DNA from 3 places in the Bacillus sp. iso_77 genome. Region 2 is predicted to be linked to each of the others. Evidence: riboswitches for the same ligand, from Rfam matches in the RefSeq annotation. Region 2 holds a riboswitch; each other region holds the start of a gene.

Region 1 (4,248 bases), 310 kb from region 2:
ACTGCTTCATAATCAGCTTTCGTTAAAAACCCTTCAATTGGACTATACCCGCCAATGGCGATGAGTTCAAGGTCTGCAAAAGAGATGGCATCCAGCTCAATTTCTTTCGCAGCTGTGCTTAGATCAAATTCTTCATTTACTCGATTAATTAATACGCCACCATGTGGTGTTAAACTCATTTGTTCATCTTCCTCTCAATGTTCATATTTATTAGATGTTAATAGTCGGATTTATATTTAAATCCCGCCGCCCTGTTCATGAATCGAGCTGCTCTCATTTTTAACTGCCTTCATAAGACTCAGTGCACCTAGTGAAGCAAGCAGTACACTCATCATGATAAAGATAGAGTAATAGTCTCCTTTTAAGAAAAGGCTTACCAACAAATAAGATAGACTAAGTGATAAGAAAGGTGACACAACCCATACCTTCAGCATTTTTTTCACAACATGTTTATGAAAAATGTTCGGTCCACCCTTTGCCATACCAAGCCCAATAATGGACGAGGAGGTAATTTGAGTAAGGGGAACAGGGAGTCCGAATATAGAGCTGACGATGACAAGTCCTGCACCGGTGCTCGATAATAGAATGCCTTCACCCGTTTGATAGCGTGTAATTTTCTTTCCGTTTGTTTCTAGTACCCTTCTTCCTAGAAGCAGCGCCCCAATGGCCACAAAGATTCCGCCGTAAAGGGTTCCTTGCCCGACTGATAAAACACCTGATGCGACAAGCGGGCCGACCGCATTGGCGACATTGTTCATGCCGGCTGAAAATGCTTCTAAAAACCCACTGATAATCAAAACAACAGATAAGATCAATGTACCTTTTTTGGATAATGTCCGTTTAGGGAACAATCTGATGATTTTGACAACAGCAAAGGTAAAAACAAAGGCAACAATCGGAATAATCACCCAAAAAGAGACAATGACTAAGATCGATTTCACATACAGCACTTTATATGCGGCTGCCACACCGACCACAGCTCCTACTGTGACCTCACTTGTGGATAAAGGAATGGCCAAGAGGTTCGCTATGAAAAGTGATAATGCGGCCGAGCCAATGATGATACACACAATTTCAAGTGTGATGACAGATTCAGGCATAATCCCGGAGCTGATCGTTTTGACGACCTCGCCGCCGCCAATCACTGAACCTGCTAATATTCCAACTGCACAAACGCTGAGCGCGTATATTGGCTTTTTGATCGCACCTGAACCATATGCGATGCCCATCGAAGCGGCTGCTCCGCTTGCGCCAATATTTAAAGCAAAGAATAAGCTAAATAAAATTGCGGCGATTTCCATACATTATGCTCCCTTACTCATGTAATCCGCACTCAGTCTTTGCTGTCCCTGACCATCTTCCAGAACGCAAATCATCAGCAGTAAATGCCGGCTGTGTACAAGGTGCACACCCGATGCTTGGATATCCTTGGTCATGCAGCGGATTATAAGTAAGATCCTCTCTAGACGCATATCTCCATATGTCCTTCCACGTCCAGTGGATGAGCGGACATACTTTGACTGATTGGAATTTTTCATCCTTATTTAAGAAGTTCGTACCTGCTCGTTTAGGCGACTGCTCTCTTCTTAAACCAGACAGCCATGCCGGATAGCCAGATAGTGCCTCTTGCAATGGAATGACCTTTCTCATATGACAGCAGCTTTGAGGATTCGTTTCCCATAATTTATCACCATGCTGCTCATTCTGCTCTTCCACCGTCAGCTCAGGTGTTTTCAGCACGATGTCTAAACCAGGATATCTTTCCTTAACTGCATCAATGGTGTCGTATGTTTCCTTGAAATGCAGACCTGTATCTAAAAAGACAATTCTTGCATCTTTTTTTACTTTCGCAATAAGATCGATCAGGACAATGCCCTCAATGCCAAAACTGCATGCATAAACGAGCTGATCACCATAGTGGCCGTACGCCCATTTCAGCACAGATAGGGCCCCTTTATACAAATCGTCCTCTTGAAATGTAATGGACGGCTCTTGCCAATTTTCATAAGTTAACATTGTTTCTCCCCTTCCGGAGTACTGCTTCTATTGCTATTCTCCGCACTACTTTAATCTGATTTTTTCATTTTTTTCCACTTGAATCACTTGACCGTCCTGAACGATCAACGTAATTGAACCGAATTTCATATCCCCAATCAGCTCTTGCATATGCTTCACTAAGTCCTCATCCTGGTTTTGTTTCAGTTCCATCTCCTCTTCCTCCTCACCGTTAAAATAAAAAAACTTTCTTTCAGTCCGAAAGAAAGATGAGGAAGCTCACGATTTCCTTATCTTTCAAAATAGAATCATTTTGCAGGAAGTAGCACCTTGCAAATCGCAGGTTGCCGGGCTTCATCGGGCCAGTCCCTCCACCTCTCTGGATAAGAGTTTTAATTTGTATTAAATATTAACACAATTCAAACAAAAGTCAACCCGACTTTATTGATAGGATTAGTTTTTATTTAAATTTGAGTCTATTTTACTATTTTTAACCAAATAAAAAGCTGTGCAGTGCAGCACAGCTTTTTTAAAACAAGACAAGCTTTTTAGACCGTTTCTTCCATCCAAGATTCAGACGAAGGATCCTGTCTCCAGCGTTTTAGTTTATTCATAGCAGAAGGCTCAATTGCTTTTAGCTCAAGTGCCACTTCTGTCAGTGTGTCATAGTCTGTCAGCGTGACATAGGGAATGTTTTTCTCTTGAAAAGCCGCAGCTGCTTTTGGCAGTCCATAAGTGAAGATCGCAACAACTCCGAGTACGTCACAGCCTTCTTCTTCTAGCGCAGCCACAACTTCAAGAACGCTGCCTCCAGTTGAGATGAGGTCTTCTACGACAACCACCTTTTGTCCAGGTGATACGGCTCCTTCAATTTGATTTCCTTTTCCGTGTGCTTTTGGTTTACTTCTTACATAACACATCGGTACATTCAGACGATCAGCTGCTAATGCCGCATGAGGAATGCCAGCTGTAGCTGTACCTGCGACAACTTCCGCTCCTTCAAAATGAGTGAGAATCAAGTCTTTTAAACCTTCCGCAATGTCCCCTCTGACCTCAGGATAAGACAAGGTGAGGCGATTGTCACAGTAAATCGGTGATTTGATACCGCTCGCCCATGTAAATGGTTCGTCTGGTTTTAAAGAGACAGCTTTGATTTGTAATAAATGCTTCGCGATTTTCGTTTTCATCCGGCAGTCACTCCCACTCTTTCAAAATTTGTTGATAAGCTTCCACTGGGTTTGTGGCTTTTGTGATCGATCTTCCCACAACAATCTGTGAAACACCCTGTTCTTTGGCAAAGGCAGGTGTCGCCACACGCTTTTGGTCATCCGTTTGATCATTTGGTAAGCGAATTCCTGGTGTCACAGTGAGAAAGGAAGGAGAGATTTGTTCATGAAGCTGTTTTGATTCATGAACAGAGCACACCACACCATCAAGTCCACTTTCATATGCCAATTGTCCATAATGAAGCACAGCCTCTTGCAATGGGCGGTCAATTAGTAATTCTTTTTTCATCATATCTTCTGACGTGCTTGTCAGCTGGGTCACTGCAATAATGCCTGGGCGATTTTGCCCGGCAGGGGTTCCGCTTTCAAGCCCCTCTATGGCCGCCTGCATCATTCTTTTCCCGCCGGCTGCATGCACATTCACCAAATCAACACCAAGTGCAGCAAGCCTGTTCATCGCTTTTTGCACAGTTGTTGGAATGTCATGAAGCTTCAGATCAAGGAAAATACGGCAATTTTTTTCTTTCAGTGCATCAATAATGGCAGGACCTTCTTGGTAAAACAGCTCCATGCCGACCTTTACGAATAATGGAGTGCCTTCAAAACGATCTATAAAGGCGTGCGCCTCCTGTCCTGACGGAAAATCAAGCGCGATGATGGGCAAGTGCTTCATGTTTCCAGCTCCTTCCGATGCATTCCTCTACAGATGAATACCCATAAGCCGCTAACACATTCGGCAGTTCATCAATGATTTCCGGGCAAATAAATGGGTTCACAAAATTGGCTGTCCCAACAGCTACCGCACTTGCGCCAGCTAGTAAAAATTCAAGTACATCTTCAGCGCTTTGCACCCCGCCCATTCCAATAATCGGAATAGAAACGGCCTGACTGACCTCATGCACCATTCGGATGGCAACAGGTTTTACAGCAGGACCTGATAATCCGCCTGTTTTATTGGCAAGAATGGGTTTGCCTGTTTTTAAATCTAAACGCATCCCAATCAAGGTATTGATCATGGTGAGTCCAT
Region 2 (4,248 bases):
TTTCTAATCTGACTTGAAGGGTCTTTAATCCTCTAAGCACAAGCCAGCAATCCTGTACGCCAAGTACCGCCCCGAAGGAGTTTTGCAGCGAATAAAGTTCGTCTCCTAGCTTCTCATCTTTCACCACGGCTAAGCCTGACAGTACATCACTGTGGCCGCTTAAAAATTTCGTTGCGCTGTGCAGCACAACGTCAACACCAAGGTCCAGCGGACGCTGAAGCGCAGGCGTTAAAAACGTATTATCTAAGAAAGTCAGACAGTCATGTTCTTTCGCAATCTGTACGACACCTTCAATATCCGTAATACCGAGTGTAGGGTTTGACGGTGTTTCCATGTAAATGACTTTTGTATTTGATTGAATGCCTTGTTTCACTTCATTCAAATTGGTCATGTCCACAAAGGTATGCTCAATCCCAAATCTTGAAAGAACTTGGGTGATCATTCGGAAAGTCCCGCCGTACACATCTCTTGTGACAAGGACATGATCTCCTTTTGATAATAGAAGAAAAGCGGTTGAAATGGCTGCCATACCTGACGCAAAGGCAAGCCCTCTCGTTCCTCCTTCTAGCGCTGCAATGGTATCCTCCAATGCCTGACGTGTAGGGGTGCCTGATCTGGAGTAGTCATATTGACCGAAGTCATCGAAGCTGCTTTGGTGAAACGTCGATGCATGTTGAATCGGTACACTGACTGCACCTGTTGAACGGTCTGTTTTAAACGCATTATGAACGAGTTGTGTTTCTAGTGTCCAATCGTGTGTGGTCATTTCGTGTGTACCTCCTCTTTCACATTTGATAGTGCCTGTTTCAGGTCTGCTTTTAGGTCCTCCACATGCTCAATCCCGACTGAGAAACGGAGCAATTTGTTACAAACACCGTTTGCGATGCGAATCTCTTCTGGGATGTCCATATGGGTTTGCGTTGCAGGATACGTAATGAAGCTTTCGACTCCGCCAAGGCTTTCAGCAAAACAAATCGTTTTCAGCTGCTTCAAAAATGGATTGACCCAGTCCTCTTTGGCTACTCGGAATGACAGCATGCCTCCCTTTCCTGGGTAAAGGACATCTTGAATTTCAGGCTGCTGCTTTAGAAAATCAGCTAATTCCTTCGCATTTGCTTCGTGCTGACGCATTCTCAGCGCCAATGTTTTCATTCCTCTCATTAAAAGCCATGAGTCAAATGGAGATAAAACCGCCCCAATGGCGTTTTGATGCTGGAACATGTCTTCCGATAGCTTCTCTCCTTTTGTGACGACAAGTCCGGCAAGAACATCGTTATGTCCGCCTAAATATTTGGTTGCACTATGAATGACAATGTCCGCTCCGAGTGTAATCGGTTTTTGCAAGACGGGCGTATAAAAGGTGTTATCCACAATGACCAATGCACCATGTTCTTTTGCGATCTTCGCAACCTTTTGAATATCCGCTTCCTGCATGAGTGGGTTTGTTGGCGTTTCAATAAAGACGGCTTTTGTATTTGGCGTCATTTTAGAGCGTAAACAGTCTTCATCTGAAAAATCATCATAAACAAAGCGCAGTCCGTACTTTTTCCATTCGTTTTCAAATAGACGGTATGTACCGCCATATAAATCTGATGAAACAATGAGTTCATCCCCGCTCTCAAACAGCGCCATGATCGTTTGGATGGCAGCCATTCCCGAACTGAAGGCAAAACCGGCCGTTCCTTCTTCGAGTGAAGCAATTGCATCTTCTACAAGCTGCCTTGTTGGGTTTTTCGTCCGAATATAATCAAATCCTGTTGAATCCCCAATGCCTCTATGTCTGTAAGCTGTTGAAAGATAAATGGGAGGACTGACAGTACCAGTCACCTCTTCGCTGCGGTTTCCAATTTGCGCTAACTTCGTTTCCACATGTTCTGTCATTTGACACCATCCTAAGTAAAAATCTAATTTCAAAACAGAAAAACCCCTTCTTCATAAGAAGAAGGGGTTTAATCGCTTCCTCTTATCTTCCAAGCAAAAAAGCTGCTTGCTGGATTTAGCACCTTGGTACATCACATGAAGTGATGCATACCGGTTGCTGAGGTTTCAAAGGGCCAGTCCCTCCACCTCTCACGATAAGAATGTGTTGTCTGTCTGTTCTAATTCTTAATACTGTAACGCATTAAACCTCATTTTTCAAGGGGAAATGTAACGATTAATTAAAATTTTCTGTATTTTGTAGCAGATTGAATGTTAGCCAATTTGATTGCATGTTAGCATATAGGAACAACGCTGTTTTTCGTGTTACAATGAATGGAAACGTTTCACTTATGATGAATTTGGTTAGCTGGAGGAATGGATTATGGTGAAGAAAACAGGCATCATTCAAGAAGAAACCTTACAGTCAAAAGAACTTGGGGCAGATATGACCATTTTGATTTATTTGCCAGTCAATTACTCCCCCCTTTATACATATCATGTCATCATTGCACAAGATGGTCATGATTATTTCCGTCTAGGTAAAATAGGCAGACAAGCGGAAGAATTAATGCAAAACAAAGAAATGGAACGCTCGATTATCATTGGTGTCCCATATGAAAATGTTACTGAAAGACGAAATACGTATCATCCAGACGGACCAAAGTTCGAGGCGTATAAACGCTTTTTGGCAAATGAACTAGTTCCGTATATTGATGAACACTATCCAACGTATCAAGTTGGATCAGGTCGTACATTTATTGGTGATTCATTAGGTGCTACGATCTCACTTATGACAGCCATTGATTATCCTTCGTTATTTGGCGGACTGATTTTGCAGTCTCCTTACGTGGATGAGTCGGTTCTGCAAGCAGTCAAACAGTCATCATCCCTTGCTCATTATGCCATTATCCATCAAATCGGGTTAGAAGAAACAGCTGTGAAAACGACAGATGGGCAAGTGCTAGACTTTATTCAGCCGAACGAAGAATTAAAGGTCCTTTTGGAGAAGTCCGGTGCGGATTATTTATTTGAGACATTCGAAGGCGATCATAAATGGACGTTTTGGCAGCCGCTCATTTCACCTTCGTTAAAAAGAATGCTCCCATATTCGTTAATCAACTGAATTTTGTTATAATAAAAAATAATAAATACTTTCTTAATCAGGAGGGAACATGATGAAATACGGAGTTGTTTTATTTCCATCAAAAAAATTGCAAGACATTGCGAACTCTTATCGGAAACGTTATGATCCGAACTATGCACTCATACCACCTCATTTAACATTAAGAACACCTTTTGAATTAACGGATCTAGAAGCAGCTGAGGTCGTCTCCACCTTGCGAGAGTACGCAAAAAATGCTTCTCCTATTACGTTACGTATTAAAAAATTCAGTTCATTCGCTCCTGTAAACAACGTGATTTATATGAAAGTAGAACCGAACGAAGAATTAATGACTCTTAATGAGAAGTTGTACACTGATCCGCTTGCTGGTACACCTGAATATGCATTTGTCCCGCATGTGACAGTGGCTCAAAAGTTATCAGACGATGAGCATTCAGACGTTCTAGGCACATTGAAGCTGAGAAAAATTGACCACGAGGAAACGGTTGACCGCTTCCACCTTTTATATCAATTAGAGAACGGTTCTTGGACCGTTTATGAAACATTTATCTTAGGAGAAGAGGGTTAAAGACATTTGAATACAGTCATCGTAAAAGAACAAACACAACGAGAAGATGCTTATTATGTTCGAAAAGAAGTTTTCGTAAAAGAACAAGAAGTCCCGTTAGAGATCGAAATTGATGAACTTGAGGACGAAGCCATTCACTTTGTCATTTATAATGATGACAACAAACCACAAGCTGCTGCTAGACTGCGCATAATTGAAGGTCATAAAGCAAAGCTTGAACGAATTTGTGTATTAAAAGAGGCGCGCTCTTTCGGTCTTGGCCACCAGCTTTTAGAAGCACTTGAGTCTGAAGCGATGGCAAACGGAGCGAAAGAAGCTGTCATGCATGCACAAGTCCAAGCTCTTCCTTTCTACGAAAAGAAAGGCTACAAAGCCATTTCAGAACCGTTTGAAGAAGCAGGGATTACACATGTCAAAATGACAAAAACACTATCCGTTTAACGAAAATAAAAAGCCAGGGCATCATGGATGCTCTGGCTTTTTATTGATTCCATCTCGTTCGCTCAGGAAGAAAGCGCAGTCATTTAGACGTAAGTATTGATATGAACGCCCTTACCTTCTTCCATAAACATATCTCGTACAAAGCGTTCCCGCTTTTTTTGCTGTACTTTCGTTTCCGCTTCTGTCACTAAGTCCT
Region 3 (4,248 bases), 1.8 Mb from region 2:
CTTTGATTTTATCAGAGTGAAGAACTTCCATTAATACCTTGATCTTCTCTGATTTTTCGTCACCTTTGCGAACAGCGACGATGTTTGCATATGGGTTATTTTTCGTTTGCTCAAGTTCAATTGAATCTTTTTTCGGATTCAATTTATTTTGGATCGCATAGTTAACGTTGATAAATACTGCATCGCCTTCACTGTTTTCATAAGCTTTCGCTGTTAGTTCAGGAGCGATTTTTTTGAATTTTAGGTTCTTCGGGTTTTCTTTGATGTTTTTGACTGTTGCGTTGATTGTATCTACTTTTGGATCAAGCTTGATCACACCAGCATTTTGTAATAGGGCAAGCATACGTCCTTGCTCAGCTACGTTGTTTGTCATGATGATCGTGCCGCCGTTTGGAATATCTTTTACTGATTTGTATTTCTTAGAGTAGATACCGAAAGGCTCAAGGTGAACGGCACCAGCACTCACTAAGTTGTAATCTTTGTTTGATTTATTTTCTTCGTTTAAGTAAGGGATATGTTGGAAAAAGTTCGCATCCACTTCTTTTTCAGCTAATGCTTTGTTGTACATTTTATAATCGCTCAGTACTTTCACTTTTAGATCGTAGCCTTTTTCTTTTAGAAGTGGTTTTGCTTCTTCAAGAATCTCGGCATGTGGTGTTTTTGAAGCGGCAACCGTGATGGTTTTGTTATCGCTTGCGTTATTTGATGAACCGCACGCAGCTAAAATGCCTGCAAATGCTAGAAATAGTGCACTTAAAATCAATTTCTTCATGAATAATTCCTCCCTTAACGTTTATCAATTTTATTTGTAATCAAATCACCGATTATTTGAATGATAAAGACGATGATCAGAATAAACACAGTGGCTACAAGTGTGACATCTGTATTACCAGATTGGTATCCTTCCACATAAGCAAGGTCACCAAGTCCGCCTGCTCCAATTGCTCCTGCAATCGCAGTAGAGCCAATCAGAGCAATCGCTGTTACGGTAATACCTGAAATAAGGGCTGGCAATGATTCTGGCAGCAATACTTTGAAAATGATTGTTGACGTTTTCGCTCCCATAGATCGTGCTGCTTCAATGACTCCTTTGTCTACTTCACGCAGTGCAATTTCAACAAGACGTGCGTAGAAAGGAGCTGAGCCAATGACAAGGGCTGGTAATGCTGCATTTGGGCCTAATATCGTGCCCATAATTAGTTTAGTAAATCCTAATAATAGAATGATTAATATGATAAAGGGAATCGATCTGAAAATGTTGACGACTGCGCCGATAACAGCATTAATTGGTTTGTTTTCCCACAAACCGCCTTTACTTGTCAAAAAGAGCAGCAGCCCAAGGATGATGCCGATAGCAAAAGCAAACGCTAATGCAATGAGTGTCATATAGACCGTTTCACCCGTCGCGTTCCAAATAACCTCTAGATCAACGTTCGGAAACCATTTCTCAAACATGTGTCATCACCTCGATTTCAACCTGTTTGCTTTGGATATAGGCGATGGCTTTTTCAACTTCGTTCTCGTCTCCATTTATATGGATAAAGAGTGTTCCAAACGCGCCTTCCTGCGTTTGAGAAATCTTTCCTTGCAGGATGTTCACATCGACCTTGAAGGATCGAATGATTTCCGTGATCAGCGGCTGTTCGGCAGAATCTCCGATAAAGGACAACCGGACGACCTGACCTTCTTTTACTCTCTCTAGGACGTGCTCGATCGTTTCTTTTGCTTCTTCTGGTTCAGCAAGCTGTTTCACGAATCGTTTCGTCATTTCTTCTTTCGGCTGTCTGAAGACACGTAATACTTCGCCTTCTTCGACAATACGGCCATTCTCCATCACCGCCACACGGTGACAAATTTTGCGAATGACATGCATTTCATGTGTGATCAATACAATGGTGAGTCCTAGTCGTTTATTAATATCGGCTAAAAGCTCAAGGATGGAATCTGTTGTTTGTGGATCAAGAGCAGATGTCGCTTCGTCACATAGCAGAACTTTTGGGTCATTCGCTAATGCTCTCGCAATCCCTACACGCTGCTTTTGCCCGCCGCTGAGCTGAGAAGGATAGGCATTTTCTTTTCCTTCTAAACCGACCAATTTAATCAGTTCGTTTGCACGAGCTCTCCGTTTTGACGTTGGTACACCTGCGATCTCGAGCGGGAACATAATATTTTGTCTCACTGTTCTTGACCAGAGCAAGTTAAAGTGCTGGAAAATCATGCTGATTTCTTGTCTTGCTTTCCGAAGTTTCGTATTCGATACTTCATTGATTCGGTTGCCTGCCACTTCAACGATTCCTTCTGTTGGCATCTCCAGACCGTTTAATAGGCGAATCAGGGAACTTTTCCCTGCGCCGCTATACCCGATAATTCCGAATATTTCACCTTTATCGATATCCAAGTTGACGTCTTTCACGGCATCAACATTTCCGCTTTTTGAATGATACGTTTTTGATACATTCTGTAAATGGATCACAGTCTGTTCACCTGCTTTCTTGCTGAATCTATAGGTTGCCATCACATACGTTCATTTATTCTTCCGACTGTTATGACGCTAGCCTGACGTAAGGTCAGTAAAAAAGACCTAACTGCAACGCAAGCAGAAAGGCCTTTTATATCAAATACGCCTTTCTCTCATCTTTCAAAGCATTGCGGCTTTGAGTGAATTGGCACCAATTTCAGCTATGCTGACGGTTGCCGGGTTTCATAGGGCACGTCCCTCCACCTCTCTTAATAAGAGAAAATATGTTGTTTTATGTGATGTTCATGTTTTTACTAACGTAGAATATCATGCTATCTGAGATATGTCAACGCTGTAAATCGCTAATTTCCAAGTAAACGACTACGTTATCATTTTTCGAAAAAAACCGTTCGTCAGCCAAAGTACTGCTTCTAGTCGAAGAAGTGCTCGAAATGAGCCTTTCACTTTCACTTGTCCTCTGCTGATCAGCTGCTGTAAGGACATGTCTCCATCTAATAATTGCAAAATCTCTTTTCGCTCACCATAAAAGATGAGATCCGATAACTCAATTGCAGGTAGTTTCTTCACTTCACCACGTTCATCCACAATCAATGTACAAGAGTCCGTTTCCGCCTCAAATGTAATCTTCAAGGATGATGATGAGAGCAACGGCTTTAACAATAATCGCTGCCCTGCACTTCCATGGGCTTTCACATTTTCCACATGTATAACCTCCCTGTCATTTGGTTATACATAACATTTCTCTACAAACATCGGCTTGTCCTTTATAAATAGCTCGACAAATTTTCAAATGAATTGCTTGAAATATGACAAAAAACCGCTTTATTTAGCGGTTTCAATCATTTCGTGAAGATATGGAACGGAGTGAAAGGCATAGCCTTTTTGCACGATTTCACCCTTTTTAAACAGGAGAAAGCAAGGGACACTTTCGATCTCAAATGCTTTCGCAAAACTTGGCGAGTAATTTAAGTTATTCTCATAAAAAGGAACTTCCGGCTGCATGGCATCAACCACTGCCAGCATCTTCTTTGCCAGCTGGCATGTTCCGCAAAATGGTGTATATAAGTACAAAAGAAATAAATCGTCCTCTATCTCCTTGAATTCATGCTCTTCTATCTCTTTCATATACGTCACCCTTATAAATATTTCGAATGAACATCAATGTTTGCAGCTAATAGAATAGATGCAATGTGGGCTGACGGTGAAGCGGCCACTTCGCGGTACGTTCTGTCGACAAAAAGATGCAGTGCTTCAGGGAATTCTTTTCGAAATTGCTTCCGCAGTTTGTCGCCAGCATCGTCACTGTCTGCTAATATGTAAACGTCTTTCCCGAATAAATCGTCCACAAGCTGATCCAGCTTCGATGTACTGATCGTGCCATTGGTGCAAATGATGGTAACAGGTTCACTTATGACTTCTTTTAGCTTCTGTTTATCTGATTTACCTTCTACAATGATGACCTTTTCTATCTCGACATTCATCACGATCACCCGGCCCTTTTGACGTTGATTCACTTCTTCCTTAGATTACAATCTTTCATTCAGGTTGTAAAGATTGGGCAATTGATCAACAAAAAGGCTGCAGCACTCACTGCAGCCTTATCTGTGATCAGCACCAGCCATTTTCATCGTCACAGTCTACATATTTTTCAGTCCCATGGGTCAATGTATCTGACAGACGATAAAAACGGTTTTGATCATAGGAATAACCTGATTTTAATTCATATTGATTTTCACTAATCATCGTGCCAATCTCTTCGTTTTGATGGT

The links. Region 2 has a riboswitch for S-adenosylmethionine ahead of AC0VYC_RS05880 (methionine biosynthesis PLP-dependent protein). Riboswitches for the same ligand answer to the same signal wherever they lie in the genome.
Region 1: linked by a shared signal. The riboswitch ahead of AC0VYC_RS07525 (YezD family protein) and the one ahead of AC0VYC_RS05880 (methionine biosynthesis PLP-dependent protein) in region 2 are both predicted to bind S-adenosylmethionine.
Region 3: linked by a shared signal. The riboswitch ahead of AC0VYC_RS15215 (methionine ABC transporter ATP-binding protein) and the one ahead of AC0VYC_RS05880 (methionine biosynthesis PLP-dependent protein) in region 2 are both predicted to bind S-adenosylmethionine.

Annotation. Positions count from the first base shown of each region.
Region 1 covers NZ_CM149683.1:1,480,494-1,484,741, reverse strand. The annotation lists gene sat (sulfate adenylyltransferase) at 1-179, opposite strand, end outside; gene AC0VYC_RS07535 (inorganic phosphate transporter) at 237-1,301, opposite strand; gene AC0VYC_RS07530 (phosphoadenylyl-sulfate reductase) at 1,315-2,016, opposite strand; gene AC0VYC_RS07525 (YezD family protein) at 2,062-2,208, opposite strand; SAM riboswitch class I at 2,283-2,385, opposite strand; gene pyrE (orotate phosphoribosyltransferase) at 2,544-3,182, opposite strand; gene pyrF (orotidine-5'-phosphate decarboxylase) at 3,190-3,894, opposite strand; gene AC0VYC_RS07510 (dihydroorotate dehydrogenase) at 3,866-4,248, opposite strand, start outside.
Region 2 covers NZ_CM149683.1:1,165,849-1,170,096, reverse strand. The annotation lists gene metC (cystathionine beta-lyase) at 1-766, opposite strand, end outside; gene AC0VYC_RS05880 (methionine biosynthesis PLP-dependent protein) at 763-1,881, opposite strand; SAM riboswitch class I at 1,961-2,082, opposite strand; gene AC0VYC_RS05875 (esterase family protein) at 2,303-3,043, shown strand; gene AC0VYC_RS05870 (YjcG family protein) at 3,096-3,611, shown strand; gene AC0VYC_RS05865 (GNAT family N-acetyltransferase) at 3,618-4,052, shown strand; gene AC0VYC_RS05860 (hypothetical protein) at 4,136-4,248, opposite strand, start outside.
Region 3 covers NZ_CM149683.1:2,935,240-2,939,487, forward strand. The annotation lists gene metQ (methionine ABC transporter substrate-binding lipoprotein MetQ) at 1-772, opposite strand, end outside; gene AC0VYC_RS15210 (methionine ABC transporter permease) at 787-1,455, opposite strand; gene AC0VYC_RS15215 (methionine ABC transporter ATP-binding protein) at 1,448-2,473, opposite strand; SAM riboswitch class I at 2,629-2,737, opposite strand; gene AC0VYC_RS15220 (SCP2 sterol-binding domain-containing protein) at 2,840-3,181, opposite strand; gene AC0VYC_RS15225 (thioredoxin family protein) at 3,302-3,604, opposite strand; gene AC0VYC_RS15230 (toprim domain-containing protein) at 3,616-3,960, opposite strand; gene AC0VYC_RS15235 (YusG family protein) at 4,088-4,248, opposite strand, start outside.